DNA from 3 places in the Dactylosporangium sp. NPDC051541 genome. Region 2 is predicted to be linked to each of the others. Evidence: riboswitches for the same ligand, from Rfam matches in the RefSeq annotation. Region 2 holds a riboswitch; each other region holds the start of a gene.
What was found. A riboswitch is a leader RNA that binds a small molecule or an ion and turns the genes downstream of it on or off. The one in region 2 is predicted to bind S-adenosylmethionine.

Region 1 (7,004 bases), on a different contig from region 2:
GCCGCCGGCACCCCGGTCCGGGTCGCCTGGTTCACCGGCGGCCACGACGGCGGCACCGGCCCGCAGTCCGAGGTCGACCGGCTGCGGCTGCTGACCGGCCAGTGGCTCGACCACTACGTGAAGGGCAACGGTGACGCCCCCGCGGACAGCTTCACCTACTCCCGCGTCTCCGGCCTCAACGCCCAGGGCCGCGGCCTGGTCACCGCCGCCTCCAAGGTGGACACCTACCCGGGCCTCAACACCGCCGGCCCCACCGTCGACCTGCGCGGGCCGGCCCAGCCGATCGCCAACCCGCCGGACGGCAACCCGGCCGCCATCTCGTCCCTGCCGCTGGCCGCCGGCCTGTCGGGCCTGCTCGGCTCCAGCGGCCTGGCCGGCGGCCTGTCCCAGGAGATCCCGGGCCAGCACGCCGACTTCGTCTCCGAACCGCTGGACTCGTCGCTCGACGTGACCGGCAGCCCGCGGGTGCGGATCCGCGTGGCGTCGCCGACGGGCGAGGCGACGCTGTTCGTGAAGCTCTACGACGTGCCGGCCGGCGGGGCACCGACGATCCCGGACGGGCTGATCGCGCCGATCCGGCTGACGGGCCTGCCGAAGGACATTGCCGATGCGGTACCGATGACCGTCATCCTGCCCGCCGTCGTGCACCGGTTCGAGGCCGGCAGCGCGGTCCGCGTCACCATCGCGACGTCCGACACCGGCTACTGGTCGCCGGCCGAGCCGGCCGTCTACACGGTCGCCGTCGACGGGGCGATCACCCTGCCCGCCGTCGCCGGCACGCCGATCGCCAACCCGGATGTCATCTGGCGATACGTCCTGGCCGGCCTGGTCGCCCTGATCGTCATTGCGCTCGGCGTCGCGCTGCTCGTGGCCCGCGCCCGCGCCCGGCGCATCGACCGCAGCGTGGCCACCGACCTCGTCGACACGCCACTCGTGGTGCGGGGTCTGCGCAAGGAGTACAAGAACTTCGTGGCGGTGTCCAAAGTGGACTTCACCGTGAACCGCGGGCAGGTCGTCGGCCTGCTCGGGCCGAACGGGGCCGGGAAGACCACGTCGCTGCGCGTGCTCATGGGCCTGACCCGGCCGACGTCCGGCGAGATCCTGGTCTTCGGCCACCGGCTGCTGCCCGGCGCGCCGGTACTGTCCCGGGTCGGCGCGCTGGTCGAGGGGCCCGGCTTCCTGCCCCACCTCACCGGCGCGCAAAACCTGGAGCTCTACTGGCGGGCGACCGGCCGGCCGGCGGCGGACGCGCACTTCGAGGAGGCCTACGACATCGCCGGCCTCGGCACCGCGGTCAACCGGCGGGTGAAGACCTACAGCCACGGCATGCGCCAGCGGCTGGCCATCGCCCAGGCCATGCTCGGCCTGCCGGAGCTGCTGGTGCTCGACGAGCCGACCGACGGGCTCGACCCGCCGCAGATCGCGGAGATGCGCAAGGTGCTGCGCCGATACGCCACCGGCGGGCGGGCCGTCCTGGTCTCCAGCCACCTCCTGGCCGAGGTCGAGCAGACCTGCACCGACGTCGTCGTCATGCACAAAGGCGAGGTCGTCGCGGCCGGCCCGGTCGACGACATCGTCGGCGACTCCCCGTCGGTGCAGCTCGACGTGTCCGATGTGGACGCCGCCGAGAAGGTCCTCGAGGAGCTCGACGGCGTGCGCTCGGTCAACTGGTCCGGCGGCAAGGGCCTGGTCGTCGACATCGACGGCACACCGCGGGCCGAGATCGTGGCGGCGCTGGTGCGGGCCGGGGTCGGCATCGACCGGGTCACGCCCCGGCGGCGGCTGGAGGACGCGTTCCTGTCCCTGGTCGGCGGGGACACCAAGGCGAGCGGGGAGCGGGAATGAGCACGGACACGAAGCCCGAAATCGTCGGCGGCGCCGCGGGTTACCGGCCCGGGGCGACCCTCTCGCTGTGGACCGAGATCCTGCGGCAGGGGTCCCGGCGGCGCACGCAGATGGCGCTGGCGTTCATGGTGCTGCTGCCGATCATCATCCTGATCGCGTTCCAGCTCGACACCAACGGCGACAACGGGGACGGCGGCGGTGGGGGTGGCGAGTTCTCCCGCCTCTCCGACCTGGCCACCAGCGGCGGGCCCAACTTCACCCTGTTCACCCTGCTGGTCTCGGCGGGCTTCCTGCTCGTCGTGGTGGTCGCGCTCTTCCACGGCGACACCGTGGCGTCCGAGGCGAGCTGGGGAAGCCTGCGCTACCTGCTGGCGATGCCGGTGCCGCGCTCCCGCCTGCTCGCCGTCAAGCTGGCCGTGTCGCTGCTCTACAGCCTGGCCGCGATCCTCACCCTGGTGCTCACGGCGCTCATCGCGGGGACGCTGCGCTACGGCTGGTCGCCGCTGAGCGCCCCGATCGGCGGCGAGATCGCGGCCGGGACGAGCCTGGTGCGGCTGGCCGAGATCGTCGGCTACCTCTGCGTCACCCTGCTCGTCGTCGCGTCCCTGGCGTTCCTGCTGTCGGTGTCGACGGATGCCCCGCTCGGCGCGGTCGGCGGGGCGGTGCTCCTGCAGATCCTGTCCAACATCCTCGACCAGATCACCGCGCTCGGAAACTTGCGCACGGTCCTGCCGACGCACTACGCCGACGCCTGGCTGGGCCTGCTGTCCAGCCCGATGCAGACCGACGACCTGGTCAAGGGCGCGATCGCCTCGCTGGCCTACGCCACCGTGTTCTTCGCCCTCGGCTGGTGGCGGTTCCTGCGCAAGGACGTCGTCAGCTGATCTTCTTGGGGCGGTGCCCTACCGACCGGTAGGGTGCCCGCTCATGCGGATCTCCGCCTTAACCGGCGCCTGTGTCTTAGCCATCAGTCTGGCCGTGCTCGCGGCCGGGCTGTACTACGACCAAGCGCACGTCTACGAGTGGACCCGCTTCGCGGCGAGCTCGAACCTGACGAAGGGTCCGGTCGAGGCGCAGACGGCCAAGATCTTCACCCTCGTCGGCGCGATCGCCAGCGCATTCGGCGCCTCGGTGGCCGCCGGCGGTGCGCTGCTGGCCCGGCTCGGCGGCCGCACCGGCGTGTGGGTGCTCCGGCTCACGTCGGTCCTGCTGCTGGTGCTGATGCTGCTGGTCGCCGTCGTGCTCGTGGTCGGCTCGCTCACCGGCGAGGACCCGGTGGCCATCATCGAGACGCCCGGGTGGCTGCTCACCGCCGAGTGGGGCGCGCTGCTGCTGGCCGTGGTGGGGGCCGGGATATCGGTGGCCGATCTGTGGCGCTTCGTGCCGGCTCAGGAGGAGTAGCCGGGGACGGTCCGCATCGCCGGGCGGTCCGGGTGGGCGACCGGCGTCTCATGCGGTACCACCGCCGAATTTTGACGTTCGAACTGCGTCAGCGTCGGCCAGAGGGAGTGGCCCGGCTCGACCCGGGCGTTGATGGTCTGCAGGATCGTGGCCGCCATCCGGCCCAGCGCCGCCGTGTCCTGGTGGCCGTGGGTCCGCTGGCCGAGGTCGACCTGGGCGATCGCGTCCAAGCCGTAGGCCCGCCAGGCATCGATGAGCAGGCCCGTCTCCACGCCGTAGCCGGCCGCGAACGGCAGCGCCTCCAGCAGGGTCCGGCGCGCCGCGTACTCGCCGGCCAGGGGCTGCACGACCCCGGACAGCTCCGGGAAGTAGGCGTTGAGCAGCGGCCGGGCGGCCAGCTCGGTGACCCGCCCGCCACCGGCCGCGGAGACGTCGAGCAGGGGCCGGTCGTAGAACGCCTTGACCATCAGCGTCGCCGGATCGGCCAGCAGCGGCCCCAGCAGGCCCGTGACGAAGTGGGGGCGGAAGTCGGTCAGGTCGGCATCGACGTACACCAGGATGTCGCCCTTGGTGACCGCGAGGGCCTTCCACAGCACCTCGCCCTTGCCCGGCCGCGAGCCGGTGGCCGGGAGGATGTCGTCGCGGTGGTGCACGGTCGCGCCGGCGGCCGCGGCCACCTCGGCGGTGCGGTCGACGGAGCCGGAGTCGACGACGATCAGCTCGTCGACGAGGGGGCCCAGCGACCGTACCCCCGAAACGATCTCTCCTACTGTCGGCTCCTCGTCGAGGGCGGGCAGTACCACGCTGACCCGGGTGTCGCCCTTTGCTTCGAGCACCTCCTCGACCGGCCAGTCGGTCCAACGAGAGGTGCGCCGGGTGAACCAGTCCGCTGCCGCGTGGTGCATGAATGAAAACCTAGCGCTGCCCACCTCGTGAGATGACTCATACCCGGCCGGCGGTGGTGCCCCTTACACTGGGCGTCACGCGTCTTGGCGCGTCTTACAACTCAATACCTCATCCAGAGGGGCAGAGGGATACGGCCCGATGAAGCCCCGGCAACCCCTGCGGCAATGGCTCGATGACGAGGTCAGCCGCGGTAGGTGCCAAATCCGTCTCGCGCACACGCCCGTGCGCGCGGGAAAGATGAGAGGAAGGCCTCCGCCATGACCTCGACGCTCGGCGTCTTCACCGACTCACCCGCCCGCAACCTGGTCTGCCGCGGCTGTGGCGCGACGTTCCCGCTGGCCGCGCAGCACGCCTGTTACGAGTGTTTCGGCCCGCTCGAGGTCGGCTACGACGCCGAGGCGCTGGCCAAGGTGACCCGGGAGCAGATCGAGGCGGGACCCAAGAACATCTGGCGGTATGCGCCGCTGCTGCCGGTCGGCGTCGACCCGGCCACCCGCGTCACCCTCGACCCCGGCCTCACCCCGCTGGTGCGGGCCGACGGCCTGGGTAAGGAGCTCGGGTTCACCGCCCCGCTGTACGTCAAGGACGACTCGGCCAACCCGACGCACTCGTTCAAGGACCGGGTGGTCTCGGTCGCGCTGACCGCCGCGAAGGCGCTCGGCTTCACGCGGTACTCCTGCGCCTCCACCGGCAACCTGGCCAACTCCGTGGCCGCGCATGCCGCCCGGGCCGGCGTGCCGTCGACCGTGTTCATCCCGGCCGACCTCGAGCCCGGCAAGATCGTCATGACGGCCGTCTACGGCGGCGAGGTCGTCGCCATCGAAGGCTCCTACGACGAGGTCAACCGGCTGTGCTCGGAGCTCACCGAGACCGACGAGTTCGAGGACACGGCGTTCGTCAACGTCAACGTGCGGCCGTTCTACGCCGAGGGCTCCAAGACGCTCGGCTACGAGGTCGCCGAGCAGCTCGGCTGGCGCATCCCGGCCCAGGTCGTCATCCCGATGGCCAGCGGCGAACTGCTGACCAAGATTGACAAGGCGTTCGCCGAGCTGGTCGAGATCGGCCTGGTGCCGCCGTCGGAGTGGAAGGTCTTCGGGGCCCAGTCGGCCGGCTGCAACCCGATCGCCACCGCCCTGCACGAGGGCCGCGAGGACATCATCCCGGTCAAGCCCACCGGCATCGCGAAGTCGCTGAACATCGGCGACCCGGCGGCCGGCGTCTACGCCCTCGAATCGGTGCGGCGCAGCGGGGGCTGGATGGAGTACGTCGACGACGACGAGATCCGCGCCGGCATCCAGCTGCTCGCCCGGACCACCGGCGTCTACGCCGAGACGGCCGGCGGGGTGACCACGGCGGTGCTCAAGAAGCTCGTCGAGTCGGGTCGTTTGGACCCGAACGCCGAGACGGTCGTCTTCAACACCGGCGACGGGCTGAAGACCCTGGATGCGGTGGCCGACCGGGTGGGGCCGACGCACCGCGTGAAGCCGTCCCTGAAGTCCGCCCGCGAGGCCGGCCTGCTCGGCTGAGCCCGACCACGGCCGGATGATTTTTTGGTCTGGCACGATCACCGAGCGTTCATCTGCGGAGAGCGCTTCCAGGCCGGGACTAGGAACGCCGAGTCCCGGCCGGGGCGGTGATCGACACGCAGCGTGATCGATGGTGCGCGGATCGTCGGATCGAGGACTTGACGACCTGTTGCCCTAGGTTCAGGATGCTCGGTGCGGGAGGACGTGTCGCCGCGAGACCCCTGGGTCCGCGACCACAGCACCGGAGGTGCTGGCGAGCGTCCTCTCGACCAAATTCTGCTGTGTTTCGCGGTCGCTTCGCTCCCTCCCCGGCATAGGGCTCCGCCCACCCGCACCCCCGGCCACACGTGGTTGCGGTCGGCGTTGCTTGATCAGCCGGCGTAATTGGTTTGCTCTCGCTTCGGGGCGGCGCCACGCTGGCGGCATGTCTCCCACCACGCTCGAGATCGTCGAGGTGCGCGCCGACGACCCGGCGGCCGTCGACGCGGTGTACGACGTGCTCGTCGCGGCGCTCCGGGCGGACCGGCCCGAGCTGCCGCCGCTGTGCCGCTACCAGTACGAGCGGCAGTTCGAGGTCCCGGCCCCGGCCACCAAGCGGTCGTTCTACCTGGCGCGGCACGGCGACGAGCCCGTCGGTGTGGCCCAGCTCGACCTGCCGCACCTCGACAACCTCGACAAGGCCCACGTCGACCTCTACGTGCGCCCCGACGCGCGGCGGCAAGGGATCGGCCGCGCCCTCTACACCCACGCGCTCGTCCCGGCCCGCGCCGACGGTCGTACCAGCGTCCTCGGCTTCAGCCCCGAGGGTGACGGCCCCAACGGATTCGCCGCCGCCGCCGGCCTGCGCAACGGCCTGCTCGACGCCCGCCGCCGCCTCGACCTGGCCGACATCGACGACGCCGCCCTCGACCACATGTACGCCGAAGGCCTCGTCAAAGCGGCCGGCTACCGGCTGGTGCAGTGGAGCAACGAGCTGCCGGAGGAGTACGTCGAGGACCTCGCCGCGCTCGACAGCTCCTTCCTCGCCGAGACACCCATGGGCGAGCTCGACTACGAGCCGGAGCAGGTCGACGCGGCCCGGCTGCGGCAGCTGTACCGCGCGTTCGCCGCCTGGGGAGCCCGGCGCTACGAGTGCGGCCTGGTGCACGAGGCCACCGGCCAGCTCGTGGCGTGGACGGCGCTGCGGGTCGCGAAGACGGTCGACTGGCACTGCTGGCAGCTGATCACCCTGGTCCACCCGGCCCATCGCGGCCACCGCCTCGGCCTCGTCGCCAAGGTGGCCAACCTGCGCACGCTACGCGCGGCCGAGCCCGCCGTCACCGTGAT
Region 2 (7,004 bases):
CAGGACCCGGGGCCGGCGCAGTTTCAGAAGGTCGGACCGGAAGGCGCGGATCATCGGGGGTCCTCCTGCAGCATCTGGAAGTACGACTCCTCGAGGTCGGGCAGGAGCCGGCCCGAGTAGCGGACGCGGCCCTCGTTGAGGACGATCAGCCAGTCGCAGACCTGTTCGAGCTCGGCCAGCAGGTGCGACGTGACCAGGACGGTGCGGCCCTCGGCGCCGATGGCCCGGATGATGCCGCGCATGTCGCGGATGCCGGCCGGGTCGAGGCCGTTCGTCGGCTCGTCCAGCACGACCAGGGCCGGGTCGCCGAGCAGGGCGGCGGCGATGGCGAGGCGCTGGCGCTGGCCGAGGGAGTAGGTGCGGTACACCTGCCGCGCCTGTCTTGTGAGGCCGAGCCGGTCGAGCACGGCCGGGATGCGGGCCGGGTCGAGGCCGGCGAGGGTGGTGTGGACGGCCAGGTTCCGTTCGCCGGTCAGGCCCGGGTAGAACGCCGGGGACTCGACGAGCGCGCCGACCGTCGGCAGGTACCGCTCCGGCTCCAGCAAGGAGATGCCGTTCACGCTGCCGAAGCCGGCGTCGGGCCGCACGAGGCCGAGGAGCATGCGCAGGACGGTGGTCTTGCCGGCACCGTTGGGCCCGACGAGCCCGGCGACCGCGCCGCGCGGGACTGCGAAGTCGAGCCCGTCGGCGACGGCGCGGCCGCCGTAGCGTTTCGTGAGCCCGTCGACCATGACTGCTGGTTCCGTGGTTTCCTGCGTTTCCATGGCGGAAACTCTGCGCCGGAAAGGGTTTCCGGACATCCCTCAGGAGTTGGCTTCGGGGGTACTCCAACCAGGCCGCACGAGCCCCGTTTCGTACGCGAGCACCACCACCTGCGACCGGTCCCGCGCATCGATCTTGACCATCAGCCGGGACAGGTGCGTCTTCACGGTCGCGACACTCAGAAACAGCCGCCCGGCGATCTGGTCGTTGCTCAACCCCTGCCCGGCCAGGCCCATGATCTCCCGCTCCCGCAGGGTCAGCCGGTCGAGCAGCGCGGACGGCGGGAGCTCCCGGGACCGGGCCGCGAACTCCCGCACGACCCGCCCGGTGACGCTCGGCGCCAGCATCGACGCCCCGCCGGCCACCGCCCGGACCGCGCGCAGCAGGTCGTCGGGCTCGTTGTCCTTGACGACGAACCCACCGGCCCCGGCCCGCAGCGCCGCGAAAATGTACTCGTCCACCTCGAACGTCGTCACGATGAGCACCCGCACGTCCGGGTTGGCCCGCCGGATGACCCGGGTCGCCGCGATCCCGTCGAGCACCGGCATCCGCACATCCATGACGACGACGTGCGGCCGCAGCTCAGCCGCCCGCCGCACCGCCTCCCGCCCGTCCGCGGCCTCCCCGACGACCCGGATGTCGTCGCTCTCCTCGAGCAGGGCCCGCAGCCCGGCCCGCATCATGGCCTGGTCCTCGGCCAGCACGACGCTGATCACGCCATTGCCGGTGCTCACGGCCCCGTCCCGCGCAATTCGTGCAGGACGGCCCGCAGCTCCCCCATCGTCGACCGGCTGACGTCCTTGATCGCGCCGAGCGACGCCCGGACCCGTTCGAGGTCGGCGGGGTCGCGTTCGAGGATGCGCAGGGCCAGGTTGGCGTGCACGGTGACCAGCGAGACCTGGTGCCCGAGCACGTCGTGCAGCTCCCGGGCCACCTGCAGCCGCTCCTCCGCGACCCGGGCCCGCCGCTGCTCCAGCCGCCGCAGCCGGGCGCCGCGGGCCGCCTCTCCCGCGGTGAGCACCAGCGCGAGCACCGCGCCGATCGTGGTCGCCGCCACCAGTCCAGGCCCGTCCTGTCGCCCGAGCACCATGCTCAGCACGAGGTACCCGCCAAGCCCGGCCGCACTGGTGATCCAGGCGGCCAGGCGCCGCCCCCGCAGCACGGCCGAGAAGAGCGCCACTCCGAGCGCGATGACCGCGGGCCCGTAGCGGTACCCGAGCGCGAAGTACAACGCCGCCGGCACAAAGTTGCCGGCGAGGGTCAACACCGGCGCCCGATGCCGCAACGCCAGCAGCCCGGGCCCGGCCAGCAGCAACCCGATCGCCACGGCGTCAAGGCCCAGCCGCGGCGAGTCCCGCTGGGTGGCGACCACCACGGCGACGAGCTGCACGGCCGCCACCCGCAGCGCCAGCCATCGATCCCACCGTTCCACGCGCCGATGCTACGGACTGTCCCCGCTCCAGCACACCCGCGTGAGGCTGACATCGATATACGCCCAGCGGCGTACACCGACCCCACACCGAATGCCGGTTTGCACGCCGCCATGCCTTCACGGAGGGTCAACAACGCCGGCGGCAACACCGACTTCGGCGGACCGTCCGTGACCGAGACAGCGACAGCGCGCCCACCCGCCACATCACCGGGCCGACCGCCCGCGTCAACGGCGGCGCATATCTAGGCCGGTGACGTCGCTCCAGGCCATGCGCAGCTTCTCGGGCGTACCGACAAGGCGCGCCGGGTCCCCGCCGGGCGCCGACACCGTCGCGGAGCCCACGCACTCGCCACCAACGGCGAGGTAGAACTGCTGCGCCGCGGTGTTCTGGCGGAGCACCCACAGGTACATCGGCCCGTCCACCGCCAACGCCGCCCGCGCCAGCAGCTGCGTGCCGATGCCGCTGCGGTGCTGCGAGCGCGCGACGTGCAGGTTGTCGACGAGGCTGCCCCACACCGGATCGTCGCCGAGGACCACGTGCACAAACCCGACAAGCCGGCCGTCGCACTCAGCAACGACCGTGTGCGTCCCGGAAGGCCCAACGCCCGCGTCCGCGTCCGCGCCCACGGACGCCGCCAGCCGGGAGGACCACACCGCCCGCCGCTCAGTGACCACATCGCCGTCCAGGTAAGCGTCGGCGTAGGCCCCCCGATAGTGCCGCCGCCAACTGTCGGCGTGCAGATCCCCGATCGCAGCAGCGTCGGCGGCCGTGGCCGGCCGGTAGCGCGGCGCACTCAAAGGCGTGCTCCTGTCATTCGCGGCTTGCCCGCACCCCGTCGGCGCGGACCTGGTCCTCACCCGGAGCACCCCGCCCGCGAACGGAGGGTTGCCGACCAGCGAGCCGGGGCTTGACGCTGGCACTCATGACCAATGCCGCCCAACGTACCACCCGACCGCCCTGACCGGCGGCTGAGCGGGGCACCGCCACTACCACCATCACGGCGGCCTGGCTGGTGCCCGCGAAACCGGCGAATCTACGCCGTATGGAAACCAAGCATCGCCTGCTCGTCATCGTCGGCAGCGTCCGCGAAGGGCGCTTCGGCCCGACGGTCGCCGGCTGGTTCGCGGCCCAGGCCCGCACCTACGGCGCGTTCGACGTCGACGTCGCCGACCTGGCCGACGTCACGCTGCCGCTCGAGCTGCCGGCGGTACCCCCGAAGTATGCGGGCGAGCACTACCCCCGCCCGGCCGGCATGGGGCCGCTGACCGCCGCCCTCGAGGCGGCCGACGCGTTCGTGATCGTGACCCCGGAGTACAACCACAGCTACCCGGCCGCCCTGAAGGCCGCCATCGACTGGCACTTCACCCACTGGACCGCGAAGCCGGTGGCGTTCGTCAGCTACGGCGGCGCCGCCGGTGGCCGCCACGCCGTCCTCCACCTCGAGAACGTCCTGACCGAGCTGCACGCGGTGACGATCCGCGACGGCCTGGCGTTCCCGGCGTACTACAACACCTGGCAGGACGGCCGCCCGCTCGACCCGGAGGCCGCCGGCTACGCGAAGGCACTGCTGGACCAGCTGTCGTGGTGGGCCGCCGCCCTGCGCACCGCCCGCGCGACCGCCCCGTACCCGGCATAGGCCCACCCGGGCCCGGGGCGGACTGTCACGTTCCATACGTACCGGCCCGCCGGGGCGGCGCGGCCGTATCCTGGCCGGTGTGACCGCCGCCATCACCCCACCGCCGATCGCCTGGTACGGCGGCAGCTTCGCCTACTACGACGAAGACGCCACGCCGCCGGCGCCGAGTGCCGAGGAGCTCGACGCCGCGGCCGAGCGGGCGCGGCACGAGCGCCTGGAAGGTTTCGCGGCCGAGCAGTTCGGGGACGGGCCCGGCGGGGAGTCGCGGACCGCGGTGGTGCTGGGGCGGTTCCTGCCGGTGCACGACGGGCATCGGTATCTCATCGAGTTCGCCCGGGCGCACGCCGGCCGCGTGCACGTGTTCGTGCGGGTCGGCGGCGACGATCCGATCCCGTGGGAGGTGCGGCGGGGGTGGCTGGCCGAGCTGTTCCCGGACGTGGTCGCCACCGCGATCGACGACGAGCCGGAGCGCTGGGCCGACCGGATCACCGCCGAGGTCAAGCCCGACTACCTGGTCAGCGGCGACCCCAGCGGCCCGGGGATGGCGGCGCGGCTCGGGGCGACACTCGTGCCCGTCGACCGGCACGTGCTGCCGGTCTCCGGGACCGGGGTCCGCAAGAGCCCGTGGGACTTCGAGGGGTTCCTGCCGCCGCCGGTCCGGGCGTGGTACGTGGGCCGCGTCTGCCTCATCGGGGCGGAGTCGACCGGGAAGACGTCCCTCGCGGAGCGGCTCGCCCGGCATTACGGCACCGTCTGGGTGCCGGAGCGGCTGCGGGAGCTCGGGCCGGACATCAGCCCGGCCACGCTCGCGCTCGCCGCGCAGGGGCAGGGCGCGGCCGAGGAGCTGCTGGCCCGCCGGGCGCACCGGCTGCTGTTCGCCGACACGGACCTGCTCGCGGTGCGGCTGTGGAGCGAGCGCCGGTTCGGGTCGGCCCCGGCCTGGCTCGAACAACCGAAGAGCCCGCATGTGTACCTCCTGTGCGCACCGGACCACCCCTTCTCCGGCGACGACCAGCGCAACACTCCGGCCGAACGCCGCGCCTTCCACGAGACGATCGAGGCGGAGCTGGTCCGGCTCGGCCGCCCGTACGTGACCCTCGAAGGCGACGAGGAGCAGCGCTTCGCCCGGGCCGTCGAGGCGGTCGACGACCTGAGCCGGCAGCTCTGGGGATGACCGATCCGCCGGTACGGTGGGACACCCGGCTCCAGCGATACGTCCTCACCGGCCACGCCGAGGTGGTGGCCGTCCTGCAGGACCCGGTGACCTACTCCTCGGCCGTCGCCCCGCGGGTCCCGGCGGCCGACCGCGAGCTCCTGGCCGGCTTCACCGAGTGGTCGCAGCGCTGGCTGTTCTTCCTGGACCCGCCCGAGCACACGCCCCGCCGCGCCCCGGTCGCGCGGGCCCTGGCCCCACGGTCGCTGCCACCGGTCGCAGACCACGCCACCGCGCTGGTCGCCGGCCTGCCCAGGCGGTTCGACGTCGTAGCCGACTACGCACACCCGTTGGCCGCCCGGGTCATGGCCGATCTGCTGGGTACGACCGACGACGGCTTCTTCGCCAGGGCCCGCGCCATGGAGCACGCCAGCGCGCACGCCCGCGACCCGGCGGCCAGGCGGGCCGGCCTCGAGGCGATCGCCGCCGCGGTGACCGCCCTGCGAGCCACCGCCGACGGCCCGCACAGCCTCATGCTCATGTTCGCCGGCATCGAGACGACCCAGAACCTCATCGCCAACACCCTGCACGCCCTGCTCACCGAGCCGGGCCGGTGGCGAGCCCTGACCCCGGAGCGGATCCCGGGCGCGGTCGAGGAGGGGGCCCGGTTCGCCCCGCCGGTCCTCGGCGTCCTGCGCCGCACCACCCGCGCGGTCACCCTCGCCGATGTGCCGATCCCGGCCGGCGCCGAGCTGGTGGCGATGACCGCGGCCGCCAACCGCGACCCGGCAGCGTTCGCGGATCCGGACCGGTTCGACATCACCAGGAGCCCGAACCGCCACCTGACGTTCGGCCTCGGCCGCCACTACTGCCCGGGCGCCGAACTGACCCGCCGCACGACCGCCGCCGCCCTCACCGCGCTGCGAACAACCTTCCCGGGCCTCCGGCTGACCGGACCGCAACCCCGATGGCGCGACCACGACCCGATCGTGCACGGCCCGGTGACCCTGACCGTGCACGATGGACCGACCGCTCAGCCCGCGGCGGCGCGGAAGACCGGGTAGTAGCCGCCGGACTGGCCGGCCGCGGTCGGGTGGTAGGAGACGTTCAGGGTCAGGAAGTTCAGCGCGTGCAGCCACTTGTCGCCGTAGCCGCACAGCTGGTGGCCGACGAAGCTCGACCGGACGTCGGCGAACGTGACGCCGGCGGCGGCCGCGGCGGCCTTGATGGTGTCGTCGAGCAGGTTGATGCCCTCGTTGATCTTCGCCCGGGAGTTGGCGCTCAGCCCGACGCAGAACGTGCCGAGCTGGTAGAAGACCGGGTAGCCGACGACCACGACCCGGGCCGACGGGGCCCGGCCCTTGATGCCGCCGTAGACGCCGGCGAGCTTGGCCGGCAGCTCGGTGCGGATCTTGCCTTCGGCGGTGTTGATGGCGGCGACGCAGTCCGACTCGCCGGACAGCACGCAGGTGGTCATGACGCTGGTGAAGCCGATGTCGTTGCCGCCGACGGTCACGCTGACCAGGGACGTGTTCGACGACAGGGCGGCCAGCTGGCTGTTGACGACGTCGGCGGTGGAGGCGCCCGAGCAGGCGACCGAGCGGTAGGCGGCCGGTTTGACGTTGGCGTTGTACAGGGCCGGGTAGGCGTTGGTGCTGCGCAGGCACGAGCCGCTCTCGGACGTGTAGCTCTCGGCGCCGACGCCGGAGGCGTAGGAGTCGCCGAGCGCGACGTAGCGGTCCGTGGCGGCGGCGAGGGCGGGGGTGCCGGCGGCGAACGTGACGCCGAGGGCGGCGGTCACGCTCAGGGCGAGGGTGACGAGACGGGATCTCCGCACGGGGTACTCCGGGGGTGACGGGGAGTATGGTCCGGAGATTGATATCAAACGATCCTTAAGGTCGGCTATAGATCCGCTGTACTTTCGGCGACCGGCGCACGATCGAACGCGATCCGGGCGTGGTGCAGGTCGTCCTCGCCGGCCGGGATGTCGAGGATGACCGACTCGACGCCGCGGGCGAAG
Region 3 (7,004 bases), on a different contig from region 2:
CGAGACCAAGCCGAAGGAGACCGCGCCCTTCCAGATCGCGCGCATCAGAGATCCTCTCCACAAAGAAGCCGCAGCGTATTCAGCTTCGCATCGTTTTGACCTGGGCGCGAGGAACTCGAGAGCGAACTATCGTGTTACCCGTGGTGACGCCGCCGGTACCGATGCTCGCATCACCCGGCGTGCTGCCCTCCGGAGCCGGGTGGGTATACGAGTTCAAATGGGACGGCATCCGCGCGATCGCGGTCGTCAAAGATGGTGTGACCAGGCTTTTCGCCCGCAGTGGGGCCGAGGTGACGGCCGCCTATCCGGAGCTCGCGGGCGTCGGGCAGGGGCTGGCCGACTCGGTGCTCGACGGGGAGGTCGTGGCCATGGATGAGGCCGGGCAGCCGTCGTTCCAGGTCCTCGCCGAGCGGATGCACGTGCGCGAGCCGCTCCGGGCGGCCCGGCTGGCGGCGACCGTCCCCGTCACCTACCTGGTTTTCGACGCGCTGCGGGCCGAGGGGGAGGACCTCGTCGCGCGGCCGTACCTCCGCCGCCGCGAGCGCCTGGAGCGCCTCCCGCTGGGGCCGCGCGCGATGGTGCCGCCGGCCTTCGACGACGGTCCGGCGACGGTGGCCGCGAGCGTCGAGAACAAGCTCGAGGGCGTGGTGGCGAAGCGCGCCGACTCGCTGTACCACCAAGGTGTCCGCACTTCCGACTGGATCAAGGTCAAGCTGGAGGAGAGCGCCGAGTTCGTGGTCGGCGGCTGGCGGCCGGGCAAGCGGGCGCTCGGGGCGCTGCTGGTCGGCGTGCCGGCGGCGGGCGGGCTCGCCTATCGGGGCCGGGTCGGCGGCGGCATTTCCGGGGCGGCCGAGCGTTCGCTTCTGTCGGCGCTCGAGCCATTGTCGACAAGACACAATCCATTTGGCTCATCGGTACCGCGAGAAGACGCACGAGGAGCCGTGTGGGTCACGCCGCATCTCGTGGTGGAAGTCAAATTCGGGCACCGGACCCGCGACGGCCGGCTGCGTTTCCCGCGATTCCTGCGCATTCGCCCGGACCTGACCGCGGGGGAGGTGCACGATGCCTGATCGCCTGCACGTCGAGGTGGCCGGCCGCCGCCTCGACATCTCCAATCTCGACAAGGTCCTCTATCCGCAGGCCGGTTTCACCAAGGGCGAGGTCCTCGACTATTACACGAGAATCGCGCCGACGCTGCTGCCGTACCTCCGCGACCGCCCCCTGACCCGCACCCGCTATCCGAACGGCGTCGAGGGCAACAGCTTCTTCGAGAAGAACGCGCCGGCCGCCACTCCGGACTGGGTCCGCACGGTCCGGCTCCCGGTCCCCGGCTCCTCGAAGAACCGTGAGAAAATCGACTTCATCGTGGCCGAGGAGCTCGCCACCATGGTGTGGCTGGCCAACCTGGCGGCATTGGAGCTGCACACGCCCCAGTGGCGGGTGGACGCCGAAGGCCGCGCCCTGGACCCGGACCAAATGGTGGTCGATCTGGATCCGGGCCCGCCCGCGGGTCTTCCGGAGTGCTATGCGGTGGCCCTGCTCCTGCGCGAACGCCTGGCCGCGGACGGCCTCTCCGGCTGTGCGAAAACGTCCGGGAAAAAGGGCATGCAATTGGTGGTACCGCTTCCGGGCGACGAATCCGCGGACGAGATCAGCGCCTATGCCAAAGCCATCGCCGACGAACTGGCCCGGGCCCATCCCGGGTTGATCGTTTCGAAGATGGCGAAACAGTTGCGGCCAGGCAAGGTGTTCATCGACTGGAGCCAGAACAACGCGTTCAAGACGACCGTGGCGCCGTATTCATTGCGGGCCGGCTCGGTGCCGACGGTGAGCGCGCCGCTCACCTGGGAGGAGGTCGAGGCCGGCGAGCTCACTGCCACCGACCTGACCCCGTCCGTCGTGCTGGAACGCGTCGAGACGCTGGGCGATCTATTGGAGTGCGGCGAGTAGGCGGTCGATGTGCTCGGCTGTAGTACCGATGCCGAAGCTTGCTCTGATGGCTTGTCCTGACGATAAGTCGGGCACTGCTTGGCCCGACTTATCGGACTTATCGTCATTTAGCAGGCGACGAGTCAGCGGGTGCGCACAGAACAGGCCGGTCCGGACGCCGATGCCGTGGTCGCGGCCCAGCGTCACCGCCACCTCACCCGGGTCGCGGCCGGCCACCGTGAACGACACGATGCCGACCCGCTCGGCGTCGGCCGGGAACAGGCGCAGCTCCGTGACGTGGGGGAGCGCGGCCAGGCCGGCGCGGAGCCGCTGGAGCAGGGCCTGCTCGGCGGTGGCGAGGTCGCGGTCGTGCAGGGCCCGCAGGGCGGTGGCGAGGGCGACCGCACCGAGAAGGTTCGGGGTGCCGGCCTCGTGCCGGGCCGGCCCGGTCGCCCAGCGGGTGGTGCCGTCGTCGGCGACGTGGGCGCTGGCGCCCCCACCGGCCAGGTACGGCTCGGCCGCGTCCAGCCAGTCGGCCCGGCCGGCCAGCACGCCGGCCCCGAACGGCGCGTACAGCTTGTGCCCCGAGAACGCGATGTAATCCGCCCCCAGCCCGGCCAGCCGCTTCGGCGCGTGCGGGGCCAGCTGCGCGGCGTCGACGGCGATCCGGGCGCCGAACTCGTGCGCCACCGCCGCCAGGCGCTCGATCGGCCAGACCTCGCCGGTGACGTTGCTGGCCGCGGTGACGCTGACCAGTACGTTGCCCTCGAGGCCGCGCAGAGCCGCCCGGAGAATCTCGACGGCCGCCGCGGGTGAGCGCGGGGCCTCCAGCCGGACCGGGTTGCGCCAGGGCAGCAGGTTGGCGTGGTGCTCGGTGTCGAACGTGACGACCGTGGTGCCCGCCGGGACGGCCCGGGCGAGCAGGTTGAACGCGTCAGTGGTGTTGCGGGTGAAGATCACGGTGTCGCCCGGGCCGTGGCCGAGAACGTCGGCGACGGTCTCGCGGGCCTGCTCGTACTCCCGGGTGCAGCGTTCCGACAGCGCCCCGGCACCGCGGTGGACGCTGCCGTAGAACGGCAGCAGGTCGGCCACGGCGTCCGCGACGACCCGCAGACAGGGTGCGGTGGCGGCGATGTCGAGGTTGGCGAACTCGACGGACCGGCCGTCGGTGAGCTTGACCTCGCCGGGCGTCAGAATCTGGGCAGCGTCATAGGCCGACACGGAGACACTCCTCTTGTGCTCGCGCTTGCCCGGCACACCGCGCGCCGGGCCGGGTCATCACCCGGGGCACCCCGCCGCGAACGCGAGGGTTGCCGGCCAGCAAGCCGGGGCTGTGCGCTGGCACTCATGACCTACGCCGACGGTAGCGCAGATAAAGTTGCCCCATGAGCGAACTCCCGCCGAGTGGGACGCCGTCCTCGCCTGAGCCTGCGTCCGGGCCGCCCGCCGTCCCCACGTCGGGCGCGACCCCTTGGGCCGCTCCGAGCGAGCCTCCCCCGGCTGGCCCCGGCGGGACCCCGCAACCTCCGCCGGCCTGGGGTTCGCCTCCGCCGGCGTGGGGCTCGCCGACGCCACCGCCGGCCTCCGCGCCGCCTTACCCGGCCTCCGCGCCGCCTTACCCGGCCTCCGCGCCGCCCGTGCCCGCGTCCGCGCCGCCTGGAACGCCCGCGTCCGCCCCACCCGGACCGGTCTTCGCGTCGCCGTCGGCCGGGCCGACCTCCCCGCCGCCCGGCTCCGAGTGGTCGCGGCCGGCGGCGGCCGGGCTGCCGCCGATGGGCCCGCCGATGGCCGCGGTGCCCAACGTGACCGAGGCGAGCGAGCCCAGGACCGGCCAGCAGGAGTACCCGACGGCCGCCCTCGCGCTGGCCGCCGCCCCGCCCTCGCGCCGCTCCGACCGCCGCCGGCTCCTGACGCTCATCGCTGTCATGAGCTTCATCGCGGCCTGCGGCGTGGCCGTGCTCGCGTTCCTCGGGTTCAGCGGCGGCTGGACCTCACTGATCATCGGGATGTCCTCGGCGATCATCCCGGTGCCGGTGCTGGTCTCCTGTTTCCTGTGGCTCGACCGCTACGAGCCGGAGCCCGTGAAGTACCTCGTGTTCGTCTTCGGCTGGGGCGCGTTCGTCGCGACCGGCGTCGCGCTCGCCGTCAACACCACCGGCGCCTACTTCGCCGAGAAGGCCGGCCTGTCCGACGCGATCGTCGCGGTGCTCGTGGCGCCGCTGATCGAGGAGAGCATGAAGGCGCTCGGGCCGGTCCTGCTGTTCTGGCGGCGGCCCCGGGCGTTCTCCGGCATCATCGACGGCATCGTCTACTGTGGACTGTCGGCGACCGGGTTCGCGATGGTCGAGAACATCCTGTACCTCGGCTTCAAGGGCTATGGCGAGACGGCCGACAAGTCCGGGCCGGTGACCGGGGCCGCGGCCCTCGTGGGCATCTTCATCGTGCGGATCCTGATGACCGGCTTCGCCCACCCGCTGTTCACCTCGATGACCGGCATCGGCCTCGGCGTCGCCTCCCGCTCCTCGGCCAAGGCCGTGCGCTGGCTGGCCCCCCTCGCCGGCCTGCTGGTCGCGATGATGCTGCACGGCTCCTGGAACCTGATGTCGGTGACCGCGTCCACCAGCGCCTGGGTGCTGCTGTACGGCTACTTCGCGGTGATGATGCCGATCTTCCTGTGCATGGTCGGGTTCGCGCTCTGGCTGCGCTCCAACGAGGGCAAGCTGACCGAGCGGGTCCTGGGCGAGTACTCCCGGGCCGGCTGGTTCTCCCCGCCGGAGGTCGCCGCGCTCGGCACGCTCGGCCGCCGGCTCTCGGCCCGCCGCTGGGCCAAGCGGGTGGCCGGCGACGCGGGGGCCAAGGCCATGCGGGCGTTCCAGTTCGACGCGACCCGGCTGGCGCTGCTGCGCGACGGCCTGCACCGCGGCCTGGACAAGGAGCCGAAACGCCGGATGGAGGCCCTGGCCGAGGAGCGGCAGCTGCTGACCGCCCTCGACGCATACCGCCAGGTCTTCGTCGGCCGCGACCCGCAGTCGCCGCGCGCCGTGTGGGACGGCTCGCGATACCACATCACCTTCCCGGACGGCGTCGTGCGCGTCCTCGAGGCGCCGCCGACCCCGGTCGTGCCCGTGCCGGTCCCGCTGGCCCCGCCGATTCCCCCGCCGCCGGCGTTTGCCGCGCCCTATTACAGGTAGAGCCCCGTCGAGTCGGGCTCGACCCGCCGGGCCGCGACCGCGTGCACGTCCCGCTCCCTGAGCAGCACGTAGTCGCGGCCCTGCAGCTCGACCTCGGACCGGTCCTCGGGGTCGAAGAGCACCCGGTCACCGGAGACGATCGACCGCACGTTGGGCCCGACCCCGACCGCGGTCGCCCACGACAGCCGCTTGCCGACCGACGCGGTGGCCGGGATCACGATGCCGGAGATGTGCCGGCGCTCGCCCTCGGCCCCTTCGAGCTTGACCAGCACCCGATCGTGCAGGAGCCGGATGGGCAGGCCGTCCCCGGTGGTGTTGTCCGCCGATACAGCGGATGGAACGCCGGTTGACGCCTGGTAACCAGCGGCTGGTTGTGCTGTCACGCTTGCGACGCTACCGCCTCGGTGCGTGCCAACGTCGCGCGACCCGGTCTAACGTGGGGAGTCCGGGTGAGGGTGGCGGACGTGCTGGGAGGGTGTTTGTGGGCCGGTTCGACAAGGTGCGCGCGAATCTGCGGCGCGCCTACCTCCAGCGCCTGGAGGCGGCCAAGGCCGAACGGGAGCTGGCCGCCGCCGAAGAGCCCGACCCGGCTCCGCCCGAGCCGGTGCGCAACCTGGACCACGCCACAACGACAAGCCGGGACGACGCGGAGGTACCGCACGGTCTGCGCATCGCCGCCGCGTGGTCCTGGCGGCTGCTGCTCCTGATCGGCGCGGCCGCGGTGCTGCTGTGGCTGGTCGGCCGGCTCAAGACGGTGCTCATCCCGCTCAGCATCGCGCTGCTGCTCTCGGCCCTGCTCGCGCCGGTGATGGGCTTCCTGCGCCGCCGGGTGAAGCTGCCGCCGTCGCTGGCCGCGTTCCTGGTCCTGATCATGGGCCTGGGCGCCGTGGCGGGCGTGCTGACCCTGGTCATCAGCGAGTTCGTGGCCGGCTTCCCGGCGCTGGCGGAGAAGGCGTCGGCCGGTGTCACGCAGATCCAGGAGTGGCTGACCACCGGGCCGCTGCACCTCAGTGGCCGCCAGCTCGACGCCACCTTCGACGCGGCCACGACCTGGCTCAACGACAACCGCGGCAGCCTCACCGACAGCGCCGTCAACACGGCCACCGCCACCGTCGAGTTCCTGGCCCTGATGCTGCTGATCCTGTTCGTCACCTTCTTCTTCATGCGCGACGGCAAACGGATCTGGCACTTCGTCACCGGCATCCTCCCGACACCGGCCCGCGACCCGATCCGCCGCGCCGGCGAGGCCGCCTGGCGCACGCTTGTCGCCTACGTCCGGGCCACGGTGCTGGTGGCGTTCATCGACGCCCTCGGCATCGGCCTGCTGCTGTTCTTCCTGGACGTGGACTTCTGGTTCCCGCTGGGCACACTGGTCTTCCTGGCGGCCTTCGTCCCGATCGTGGGCGCCACCGTCTCCGGTGCCGTGGCCGTCCTCGTGGCGCTGGTCGATGAAGGACCGATCACCGCGTTGGTGGTACTGATCGGCGTCATCGCGGTCCAGCAGCTGGAGGGCCACGTTCTCCAGCCGCTGATCATGGGCCGCGCCGTGTCGGTCCATCCGCTGGCCGTGATCGTCGCGATCGCCACCGGTGTGGTCCTGGCCGGCATCATCGGCGCGCTGGTGGCAGTACCCCTCGTGGCCGTCCTCAACACCGGCATCCGCCACCTGGTCCAGCACCGGGCCGAGCCGCCCCCCGACGCGGTGATCGTCTCCTCGAACTAGGTGTTGGACTTCGCGTATCAGCCCGCCAGTCGCGCGCTCCGTAGGGCGCTATGACATGCATGATGGAGGCCATGCGCGACGACCCGACGCTGGTGACGTTGGTCGACCGGGCGCGGGCCGGGGAGCAGGCCGCCTGGGATGCCCTCGTGGCCCGATACGCG

Region 1: another riboswitch for S-adenosylmethionine. It lies ahead of thrC (threonine synthase); the one in region 2 lies ahead of ACIA8L_RS08200 (GNAT family N-acetyltransferase).
Region 3: another riboswitch for S-adenosylmethionine. It lies ahead of ACIA8L_RS02255 (aminotransferase class V-fold PLP-dependent enzyme); the one in region 2 lies ahead of ACIA8L_RS08200 (GNAT family N-acetyltransferase).

What each region holds. Positions count from the first base shown of each region.
Region 1 covers NZ_JBITDU010000001.1:317,130-324,133, forward strand. The annotation lists gene ACIA8L_RS01455 (alpha/beta fold hydrolase) at 1-1,845, shown strand, start outside; gene ACIA8L_RS01460 (ABC transporter permease) at 1,842-2,729, shown strand; gene ACIA8L_RS01465 (hypothetical protein) at 2,773-3,246, shown strand; gene ACIA8L_RS01470 (glucosyl-3-phosphoglycerate synthase) at 3,234-4,151, opposite strand; SAM riboswitch class I at 4,258-4,396, shown strand; gene thrC (threonine synthase) at 4,410-5,678, shown strand; gene ACIA8L_RS01480 (GNAT family N-acetyltransferase) at 5,926-7,004, shown strand, end outside.
Region 2 covers NZ_JBITDU010000002.1:16,425-23,428, reverse strand. The annotation lists gene ACIA8L_RS08220 (ABC transporter permease) at 1-54, opposite strand, end outside; gene ACIA8L_RS08215 (ABC transporter ATP-binding protein) at 51-764, opposite strand; gene ACIA8L_RS08210 (response regulator) at 804-1,478, opposite strand; gene ACIA8L_RS08205 (sensor histidine kinase) at 1,493-2,194, opposite strand; gene ACIA8L_RS08200 (GNAT family N-acetyltransferase) at 2,420-2,992, opposite strand; SAM riboswitch class IV at 3,008-3,123, opposite strand; gene ACIA8L_RS08195 (NADPH-dependent FMN reductase) at 3,238-3,831, shown strand; gene ACIA8L_RS08190 (AAA family ATPase) at 3,911-5,005, shown strand; gene ACIA8L_RS08185 (cytochrome P450) at 5,002-6,048, shown strand; gene ACIA8L_RS08180 (SGNH/GDSL hydrolase family protein) at 6,018-6,821, opposite strand; gene ACIA8L_RS08175 (LLM class flavin-dependent oxidoreductase) at 6,887-7,004, opposite strand, start outside.
Region 3 covers NZ_JBITDU010000001.1:493,198-500,201, forward strand. The annotation lists gene ACIA8L_RS02240 (Ku protein) at 1-45, opposite strand, end outside; gene ligD (non-homologous end-joining DNA ligase) at 162-1,070, shown strand; gene ligD (non-homologous end-joining DNA ligase) at 1,063-1,950, shown strand; gene ACIA8L_RS02255 (aminotransferase class V-fold PLP-dependent enzyme) at 1,930-3,126, opposite strand; SAM riboswitch class IV at 3,167-3,282, opposite strand; gene ACIA8L_RS02260 (hypothetical protein) at 3,545-3,730, opposite strand; gene ACIA8L_RS02265 (PrsW family intramembrane metalloprotease) at 3,714-5,120, shown strand; gene ACIA8L_RS02270 (GroES family chaperonin) at 5,111-5,419, opposite strand; gene ACIA8L_RS02275 (AI-2E family transporter) at 5,455-6,843, shown strand; gene ACIA8L_RS02280 (RNA polymerase sigma factor) at 6,915-7,004, shown strand, end outside.